DNA from 3 places in the Geobacillus sp. CCR genome. Region 3 is predicted to be linked to each of the others. Evidence: riboswitches for the same ligand, from Rfam matches in the RefSeq annotation. Region 3 holds a riboswitch; each other region holds the start of a gene.

Region 1 (3,259 bases), on a different contig from region 3:
CCAAATCGGCAATAGCCGCAAAAGCGACACAGCATAGTGGATTTTGAGCAATCGCCGCCATACCTCGTCATCCCGCACCCCAGACAGACGCACATAATGATAATGGTATTGACGTTGCAATGCCTCTTTGGACTCAAGCAAAACTCCTATTAAAGGACTGACAGACATAAAAAAGAGAAACGCCATAATCGCAGAAGGACGAAACATGATAAATGATCGAGTGCAAATGATCACAACCAATATCCCCGAAACAAGCCATTTCGCCGCTTCCACCAAGAACATGGTCATCTTCGGAGAAAAAGGCGATTTTTTCTGCAATGGGGCCAAACTACTTCGTTGTCGTTGTTGATATAACAGCCATACGAGTTTCACTTCTCTTCCCCCACATTGATTTACTCATTAGGAACGGCAGGGAGTTTTTCCCCTGCCGTTTTGCCTTTTACCATGCAATCGCTGCCGCTTTTCCTCGTTCCGCCACTATTTTTTTCACCGTCGCGACAAAAGCTGACCACCCAATTTCCAAAATGGCGTCGACTCCACCTGACAAAATAGCGGTGATCCCAAGAATAATAGAAATGAGAGTGGAGCCGGTCAACACAATCGAAACAACCGTCGTCGCGATTGACTGTGACACGCCGAGCGTCCCGGCAACAAGCGCCAGCAAACTCATAACCTATCACCTCCTTCCAGTAAATGATAATCGATCAAAACTTTTTTCAAAAACATTCTGTGTCTATCTCATCCTTCGCACTAAACGAGAATAAACCCCGCCGTAAAGCAGCACCAATACAATAAATCCTATTTTGATGGGCATGCTGGCCGCTTTTAGGCGAAAAGCAACTCCAATCAACACAACAAGCGGCAGGCTAATCAGAATAAAATACGGCCACGACCATTGTTTCACCCACTTCACTCCTGTCTGCGATGCGGTTTCTAGTAAATTCCTTGTTAATATCATCCATTTTAATCATACACCTTGACTCTAAAAAAAAAAAAGAGAAATCGTTCGACAATTTTGTCTTTTTTTTACATATTTCGACATATTTCATGCTATTGAAATGAAACAGAGATGCTTTTAAGAGCTTGGTACAAGGTAAGCGTTGATCCAAGAAATTCTTTTTGAAATTTCCTCGCTTCACCGTATTGAATAATTTCGAAAAATACATTAAATTATATAGTAATCATCAAAACGTCACCGCACAATTGCATACCGGCATTCTTATCAAGAGAGGGGGAGGGACTGGCCCGGTGAACCCTCAGCAACCTGGCCCGCGGCCAAGGTGCTAAATCCAGACAGGCGGAAGCCTGGAAGATAAGAAGAAGCGAATGAAAAGTCTTCTTCTTATAGAAGGCTTTTTTCTTTTACTACGGAGAAACGGGGGAATCGAACGTGGGATTGCTGGATGAGTTGAAAGAGCGCATTCTCATCGCCGACGGGGCGATGGGAACGCTTTTATATTCGCACGGCATTGACCGTTGTTTTGAAGAATTGAATCTATCCAATCCAGATGAAATCGTCCATATTCATGAAGCGTATATCGCCGCGGGCGCCGACGTCATTCAGACGAATACATACGGCGCCAACTATGTGAAACTCGCCCGCTACGGCCTTGAAGATGAGGTGCCGGCCATCAACCGCGCGGCGGTGCGGCTCGCCAGGCAAGCGGCGAACGGGCGGGCGTACGTGCTCGGGACGATCGGGGGGCTGCGCACGTTAAACAAAAGCGTCGTCACGCTCGAAGAAGTGAAACGGACGTTTCGCGAGCAGCTGTTTGTCCTGCTGGCTGAAGGGGTTGATGGCGTGCTGCTCGAGACGTATTACGATTTGGAAGAGTTGGAGACGGTGCTTGCCATCGCCCGCAAAGAAACGGATTTGCCGATCATCGCCCATGTGTCGCTCCATGAAGTCGGCGTCTTGCAAGATGGCACGCCGCTCGCGGACGCCCTTGCTCGCCTAGAGGCGCTCGGGGCCGATGTCGTCGGACTGAACTGTCGTCTCGGTCCATATCATATGCTTCGGTCGCTCGAGGAAGTGCCGCTGCCGAAGCAGGCGTTTTTGTCGGCGTATCCGAACGCCAGCCTCCCGGATTACCGCGATGGCCGGCTTGTCTATGAGACGAACGCTGAATATTTCGAGGAAACAGCCAAAGCGTTCCGCGATCAAGGGGTGCGCTTGATCGGCGGGTGCTGCGGCACGACGCCGAAACATATTGAGGCAATGGCAAAGGCGCTCGCCGACCGGACGCCGGTGACGGAAAAAACGGTGAAACGGCGCGCGGCATCTGTATCAGTGCAAGCGGATCGGCCCGCCCCATCTCCCCTTCCCGAGCTCGCCCGCACGCGCCGCTCGGTCATTGTGGAGCTGGATCCGCCGAAAAAATTGGGGATTGACAAGTTTCTTGCTGGGGCGAAAGCGCTCCATGACGCTGGCATCGACGCGCTGACGTTGGCCGACAACTCGCTTGCTACGCCGCGCATCAGCAACGCCGCCGTCGCCACGATCGTGAAAGAGCGGCTCGGCGTCCGCCCGCTCGTGCATATTACGTGCCGCGACCGCAACTTGATCGGCCTGCAGTCGCATTTGATGGGGTTGCATACGCTCGGCATCACCGACGTGCTCGCTATTACCGGCGACCCGTCGAAAATCGGCGATTTCCCGGGAGCGACGTCCGTGTATGATGTGTCGTCATTCGATCTCATCCGCCTAATCAGCCAATTCAACGAGGGATTATCGTACTCGGGCAAACCGCTCGGGCAAAAAACGAACTTCTCGATCGGTGCGGCCTTCAATCCGAACGTCCGCCATTTGGATAAAGCGGTCGAGCGAATGGAGAAAAAAATTCAATGCGGCGCCCACTATTTCTTGACCCAGCCGGTTTACTCGGAAGAAAAAATCGTGCAAATATACGAAACAACGAAACATCTCGCCACGCCGATCTACATCGGCATTATGCCGCTGGTAAGCGTGCGCAACGCCGAGTTTTTGCACCATGAAGTGCCGGGGATCACCCTGTCGGACGAGATTCGCGCCCGCATGGCCGCCTGCGGCAGCGACCCAGTAGAAGCGGCGCGCGAAGGAATTGCCATCGCCAAATCGCTCATTGACGCGGCGTTTGATTTGTTTAACGGCATTTATTTGATCACGCCGTTTTTGCGCTATGACATGACGGTCGAGCTCGTCCGCTACATCCATGAAAAAGAAGCGGCCGCCAAAGAAAGGAAGGTTGTTCATGGCTAACATCACCTTAGAACAGCAGCT
Region 2 (3,259 bases), on a different contig from region 3:
TGAATCCGTTTTGGCGGAAAGATCACAATGCCGTACTTCATTTTGTTTTCCCTCCTTGAACCAGTTCTTTTTCCATGCACAGGAAACGCACGGAATGGATGCGGCGGCTTCGACATCTTTGAAGTTGCTCCGTTTTGTCCTATAATGATAAAACAGCGGCTACGGCCCGGGGTACATCCGGCTGCCAATACGTCCACGCATGGCCGCCTTCGAACTCATGGTACGTATAAGCAAACCGTTTTTCCATAAACAAGTCCCGCGCCATTCGATTCGGGGTGATAAAATCGCGCACATGGCCATCCGTCGTTTTCACCGCTGTTTCCTCTGTGCCAACAGAATGGTAAAGCGAAAGGAGCGATGGATCGCGGAATGAGCGGATGCGCGCCAATACCGAGTCATCGATATAGGGGGACTGCATGGCGATTTTCCCAAATGTATGCGGATACAACAACCCGGCTAGAAGCGACACCGTTCCGCCGAGCGAATCGCCGATCAGCGCCCGGCCTTTGCCCATTTGGTATGTCGGCAGTTCGCGGTCCAAAAACGGGACGAGCTCATGGGCTAAAAAACGAAGGTATGCTTCGTGCTTTCGTCCTTCCGGGTGGTATTTCTCGTAGCGGTCGTTGACGTTCCGATACGGGATGCCGACGACGATCGTCCGGTCGATTGTTCCTTCTGCCATCAGCGTTTCGATGACGGTTTTCATTTTTCCATACATAAAATAATCTTTGCCGTCTTGCGCGATTAATAAAGAATATTTGTAAAGCGGCGAAAAATTGCTTGGCAAGTAGATGAGCAGTTCGATTTCTTCTTGCAGCTCTCCGCTGTACAACTTGCAGTCGCGCATCGTTCCTGTTGCTGTCGCCATGACCATCCTCCATGAAAGCGTAAGTTCATCTGTTATTGTAACATATTTGCGCCCAAAGATGTTAATGAAGGGCTCGAATTTTTCGCGAATTTGCCGAATCGCACCGCTGACAAAAAAATGGCTTGCAAAAACGTGGGGAATGCGTTACATTTTTATTAAATTTAAAAAAATTGAATACGCGTCCCATTCTTATCAAGAGAAGCGGAGGGAACTGGCCCAATGAAGCTTCAGCAACCAGCCGCCCGGCGGCCAGGTGCTAAATCCAGCGAATTGAGCATTCAATTCGGCAGATAAGAAGAAGCATGACCATGTGCGTATGGAAAAGTCTTCTTCTTAGAAGACTTTTTTTATTTACTCAAGCGGCCGCTTCCATCAACCGCGAGGCGGTTTCGGACGAAGGCGCTTGGCCGCTGCCCAACGGACAGTGGTGCTTCGTTGGGCATTAAGTGGTCGGCCGTTGATCCATGATGGAATTTTCAGCAGAAGGAGAGAGATGAGATGGAGAAACTGGAGACGTTGTTAGCGCAAATTGGCAACCGGAGCGAAACGGTGACGGGGACGGTCAACCCGCCGGTTTATTTTTCCACCGCCTACCGCCATGCCGGCATCGGAGAGTCGACTGGGTTTGACTACATCCGCACCGGCAACCCCACGCGCAAAATCGTCGAAGAAGCGATCGCGAGACTGGAAGGCGGCGACCAAGGCTATGCGTTCAGCTCCGGCATGGCCGCCATTCAGACAGTGCTCGCCTTGTTTGAGAGCGGAGACGAGTTTCTCGTATCGGCCGACCTTTACGGCGGGACGTACCGCCTGTTTGAGCGCGGCTGGCGCAAGTACGGTCTCGGCTTTCATTACGTCGATTTTGCCGATCTTGATGCTGTGGAAGAAAAAATCACGGAAAAAACGAAAGCCATCTTTTTGGAAACGCCGACGAACCCATTGATGCAGGAGGCGGATATTTCGGCGGTCGCCAAGCTCGCCAAACGGCATGGGCTTTTGTTGATTGTTGACAACACGTTTTATACACCGGTGCTTCAACGCCCGATCGAACAAGGCGCCGATATTGTCATCCACAGCGCGACGAAATATTTAGGCGGCCATAACGACGTGTTGGCTGGCCTTGTCGTCGCCAAGGGCGAGGAGCTCTGTCAACGCCTGGCCGAGTACCAGAACGCCATCGGCGCGGTGTTGTCGCCGTTTGATTCATGGCTGTTGATTCGCGGGATGAAAACGTTGGCGTTAAGGATGCGCCAGCATGAAGAAAATGCGAAGCGAGTGAGCGCCTTTTTGCGCGAACATGAAGATGTCACTGATGTGCTGTATCCAGGGAGAGGCGGGATGCTGTCGTTCCGGATTGCCGATGAAAAGTGGGTGAACGGGTTTTTAAAAAGCTTGCGCCTCATTACATTCGCGGAAAGCTTAGGCGGAGTCGAAAGCTTCATCACGTACCCGGCGACGCAGACGCACGCCGACATTCCGGAAGAAATCCGCATCCAAAACGGCGTCTGCAACCGACTGCTCCGTTTCTCGGTCGGCATTGAGCACGTTGACGATTTGATCGCCGACTTGGCGCAGGCATTGAAAAACATGAAAGAGGTGTAAGCGATGGAACGGGAATGGTCGTTTTCAACGAAACTGCTCCATAATGAATGGAAAGTCGATCGCCACACGGGAGCGGTGAGCGTGCCGATCCAGCACGCCTCCACGTTCCATCAGTTCGATTTCGACACGTTCGGCAAATACGACTACAGCCGCTCCGGCAACCCGACGCGCGAGGCGCTTGAGGAAACGATTGCGGCGTTAGAAGGCGGAACGCGCGGGTTTGCCTTCGCTTCTGGCATGGCGGCCATTTCGACGGCGTTTTTGCTCTTGTCCCGAGGCGACCACGTCCTCGTGACCGAAGACGTCTACGGCGGCACGTACCGGATGATTACGGAGGTGCTCGGCCGCTTTGGCATTGAATATACGTTTGTCGATATGACCGATTTAAACGCAGTGGCGGAAAACATCCGGCCGAACACGAAAGTCATTTATATGGAAACGCCGTCCAATCCGCTGTTAAAAGTGACCGACATTCAAGGCGTCGTCAAGCTGGCGAAGGCGCATGGCTGTTTGACATTCTTGGATAATACGTTCATGACGCCGGCGTTGCAGCGGCCACTTGACCTTGGCGTCGATGTCGTCCTTCACAGCGCCACGAAATTTTTAGCCGGCCATAGCGACGTCGTCGCCGGATTGGCCGTGGTGAAAGATGAAGAGTTGGGAAAAGAGCTGTACAAACTGCAAAACGCATTTGGCGCTGTCCTTGGCGTCCAAGATGCGTGGCTTGTGCTGCGGGGATTAAAAACGCTCCACGTTCGGCTGAAGCAGTCGTCCGAATCCGCCCTGGTC
Region 3 (3,259 bases):
ACGCCTTCCTGAACGGAGATGCGCTGGGCGAGAATGTCGTCCTTTAGCGTCTCCCACTCCGGCGGGGCGAACTGTTTCATAATCGCGATGATGTTGTCGTTTTCCGTGATCGTGCCGTCAAAATCGCAAAAAAGAACGAGTTGTTTCGTCATGCTTCCACCTCAATAGCGCCCCAGCGGTCGATCGCCTTTTGCAGCGCCTCGTTGTCTTTCGCCGCTTCACGAAGCGGACGGCCGACCAGCGCTGCGTCGATGGCGGCGCGAAACGCCTTTCCGCCGCCGATCGCCCCGTCCGGGTGGCCGTGGATGCCGCCGCCGGCGTTGACGACGCTGTCAAGGCCAAAATCGCGGACAAGGAGCGGCACCAAGCCCGGATGGATGCCGGCCGATGGCACTGGAAACGCCCGGGCAAACGGCTCTTGTTCATCGGTCAGCGCCCGGGCGATGCCAAGCGCCTGCTCGCGCTCCAAGGCGACGCTGCCGTACGGCGACGGGAACAGGACAAAGTCGGCGCCGGCGAGCCGCAAAAGCTTTCCAAGCCAAAGCGAAGGAGCCACCCCATAAAATTCAGACGGCGTAACAGCGCCGCTGAACGCCGGGTGAGCCATAATCGGCACCGCAATCTCCTCATCCTCGCGCAACGCCTGCAACACGTCAAGCCCATAAGCGAAGACGTTAAACAACAGCACATCAGCGCCAAGCTCGGCGGCTCGTTTCGCTTTGTCCTTTAACGCAAACGTTTTGCCGGTCAAGTTGACGGCATACAACGTCCGCTTGCCTGTTTGTTCGTACACTTCCTGAAGCGCCGCCTTGCCCTCGGTGATCCGCTTTTCAAACGGAAGAAGTTCGCTGTCAAACAAAATTTCATCGTCTTTGACCAGGTCAACGCCGCCGAGCGCCTGTTTTTTCAATTCCGACGTCAAGTACGCCAAATCGCGGCCGATCATGCCTTTAAAAATGCTCATCAACAGTGGGCGGTTATGCACCCCGACTCGGTCGCGAATGCCGTCGATGCCAAAGCGCGGCCCAGGAAACTGTCGCTTCCATTCATCCGGAAACTCTAAATCAAGCAGCCGCACTTCACCGTCGAGCGACAGCTTGCCGAACGTCGTGACCAACAATGCCGGCAAATCGGCGCTGAAGTTGACTGTCGGGTAGGCGATTTTGACGATCGCCCGCTTCAGCCGCTTGCCGAAATAGGCGTTTACCCGCTCGCTTTCGCCAAGCTCTTCAATAGCGACGACTTCCCCTTTATGTTTGCGAAGCTGCTCCTGCTCCAACGCCGGCAAGTCGGTCCATGTGCCGACTGTCAAGCCGAGCGCGATCCCTTCCGCCTTTTTCCGAATGTCTGTTTCATCATGAAGCAAATACGTTGCCATCACTGCACTCATCGTTCATCCCTCTCAATCTCGAAATAAAAACGCCTCTTCATAAGAAGAGGCGTCACTCATCCATGGCGCTCTTCTTATCTCTCAGCGTTTCCGCTGCAAGAATTAGCACCGTGCTTGGCGCGCGCCAAGCCGGTTGCCGGGCTTCATTGGGCTCGTCCCTCCGCCTGCTCTTGATAAGAAAGCCTGCTCGTTTATGCACTTGTCAAACAATTGGCAAATTTACTTTGAATTATGACATCGCCGATTGGCGTTGTCAATCATTTTTCAAAAATTTTTTTCGAACAATCCAAGGCGGCCGATCCGCTCCGCTGCTTCGCGAAGCCGCGCTTCATCGGTCAAGAGGCCGACGCGCACATACCCTTCGCCGTGCTCGCCGAACCCGATGCCTGGGGCGACGGCGACATGCGCCCGCTCAAGCAGCATGTCGGCAAACTCAGCGGATGATATGCCTTTTGGCAGCGGAAGCCAGGCGAAAAACGACCCATATGGCGCCGGCGCTTCCCAACCGATCTCGCAGAGCGCAGCGATGAACGCATTGCGGCGCGCCTCATACAATGCGACCAACTCCGTGACACAATCTTGCGGACCAAGGAGCGCCGCGGCGGCCGCTTCTTGGATGGCGCCGAACAAGCTGACATACAAATGATCCTGCAAAAGCTCAAGCGCCCGAATGATCCGCTCGTTGCCGACGGCAAACGCCACACGCCAGCCGGCCATATTGTATGTTTTCGAAAACGTATAAATTTCGACGCCGACGTCTTTCGCCCCATCGGCTTCCAGGAAGCTGACCGGTTTCCGGCCGTCAAAGCCGATCGCCCCATAAGCGAAATCGTGCACGACGGCAATGCCGTGCTTGGCGGCAAACGCCACCGTCTCCGCGAAAAATTCCTTTGTCGCCGTCGCACCGGTCGGATTGTTCGGATAGTTTAAAAACATGAGCTTCGCTCGGTCGGCGACCGACTCCGGAATGGCTTCGTAATCCGGTAAGAATCCGTTTTCCGAAGAAAGCGGCATCATCTCCATCCGCGCGCGGGCAAGCGCGATCCCCGACCAATAGTCCGGATAGCCCGGGTCCGGGACAAGCACCACATCGCCCGGGTTGACGAGGCAAAGCGGCAGCTCGACAAGCCCGGCTTTGCCGCCGAACAAGATGGCGACCTCGCGGGCCGGGTCGATCGTCACCCCGTACTCGCGCGCGTAAAACGCCGCTACGGCTTCTTTCAAAAACGAGTAGCCTTGAAACGGCGAATATTTATGGTATTTTGGGTTCGCGGCTGCCTTCTGCATCGCTTCGACAATGTGCGCCGGCGTCGGCTGATCCGGATTGCCCTGCCCTAAGTTGATCACATCATAACCCGCCTTGATCTTCGCACCGACTTTCGCCACGAGCGAGGCGAAAAACTGCTTCGGCAGCTGTTCAAGCAGTTCGGAAAAGGGAAATTCGATCGTCATCGTCCACACCTTCTCAAAAATTCTTGAAATTCTAGTGCAACATCATATATCGTTAAAAGCAAAATGTAAAGAAAAATTTTTTTCCGAGGTGAACGCTCATGACGATCCGCATCGCCTGCCTGCAGCTTGACATTGCATTTGGCGATCCAGCAAAAAACGAACAGCAAGCCGAACAGGCCGTGGAATCCGCTGCCAAAGACGGCGCTGACATCATCGTGCTGCCAGAGTTATGGACGACCGGCTACGATTTGACGCGCCTGGATGAAATTGCCGACGAAGGCGCCGAACGGGCGAAGGCGCTCGCTTCCCGATTGGCGCAAACGTACGGCGTCCATTTCGTCGCTGGTTCGGTCGCCAAAAAAACAGCCGCCGGCGTGACAAACACGATGATCGTGGCCGACCGCCATGGCCAAATCG

What was found. Region 3 has a riboswitch for S-adenosylmethionine ahead of mtnW (2,3-diketo-5-methylthiopentyl-1-phosphate enolase). Riboswitches for the same ligand answer to the same signal wherever they lie in the genome.
Region 1: it holds a riboswitch for S-adenosylmethionine, as region 3 does, so the genes downstream of both, ACVBDQ_RS09955 (bifunctional homocysteine S-methyltransferase/methylenetetrahydrofolate reductase) here and mtnW (2,3-diketo-5-methylthiopentyl-1-phosphate enolase) in region 3, are expected to answer to the same signal.
Region 2: it holds a riboswitch for S-adenosylmethionine, as region 3 does, so the genes downstream of both, ACVBDQ_RS04205 (methionine biosynthesis PLP-dependent protein) here and mtnW (2,3-diketo-5-methylthiopentyl-1-phosphate enolase) in region 3, are expected to answer to the same signal.

What each region holds. Positions count from the first base shown of each region.
Region 1 covers NZ_JBREBQ010000016.1:34,485-37,743, reverse strand. Annotated here, with positions in the region: gene ACVBDQ_RS09970 (hypothetical protein) at 1-141, opposite strand, end outside; gene ACVBDQ_RS09965 (uberolysin/carnocyclin family circular bacteriocin) at 440-670, opposite strand; gene ACVBDQ_RS09960 (hypothetical protein) at 734-904, opposite strand; SAM riboswitch class I at 1,217-1,319, shown strand; gene ACVBDQ_RS09955 (bifunctional homocysteine S-methyltransferase/methylenetetrahydrofolate reductase) at 1,391-3,238, shown strand; gene metH (methionine synthase) at 3,231-3,259, shown strand, end outside.
Region 2 covers NZ_JBREBQ010000005.1:78,025-81,283, reverse strand. Annotated here, with positions in the region: gene ACVBDQ_RS04215 (YjcG family protein) at 1-41, opposite strand, end outside; gene ACVBDQ_RS04210 (alpha/beta hydrolase) at 140-868, opposite strand; SAM riboswitch class I at 1,055-1,165, shown strand; gene ACVBDQ_RS04205 (methionine biosynthesis PLP-dependent protein) at 1,367-2,470, shown strand; gene metC (cystathionine beta-lyase) at 2,474-3,259, shown strand, end outside.
Region 3 covers NZ_JBREBQ010000052.1:4,949-8,207, forward strand. Annotated here, with positions in the region: gene mtnX (2-hydroxy-3-keto-5-methylthiopentenyl-1-phosphate phosphatase) at 1-152, opposite strand, end outside; gene mtnW (2,3-diketo-5-methylthiopentyl-1-phosphate enolase) at 149-1,390, opposite strand; SAM riboswitch class I at 1,462-1,570, opposite strand; gene ACVBDQ_RS16575 (pyridoxal phosphate-dependent aminotransferase) at 1,655-2,842, opposite strand; gene ACVBDQ_RS16580 (carbon-nitrogen family hydrolase) at 2,941-3,259, shown strand, end outside.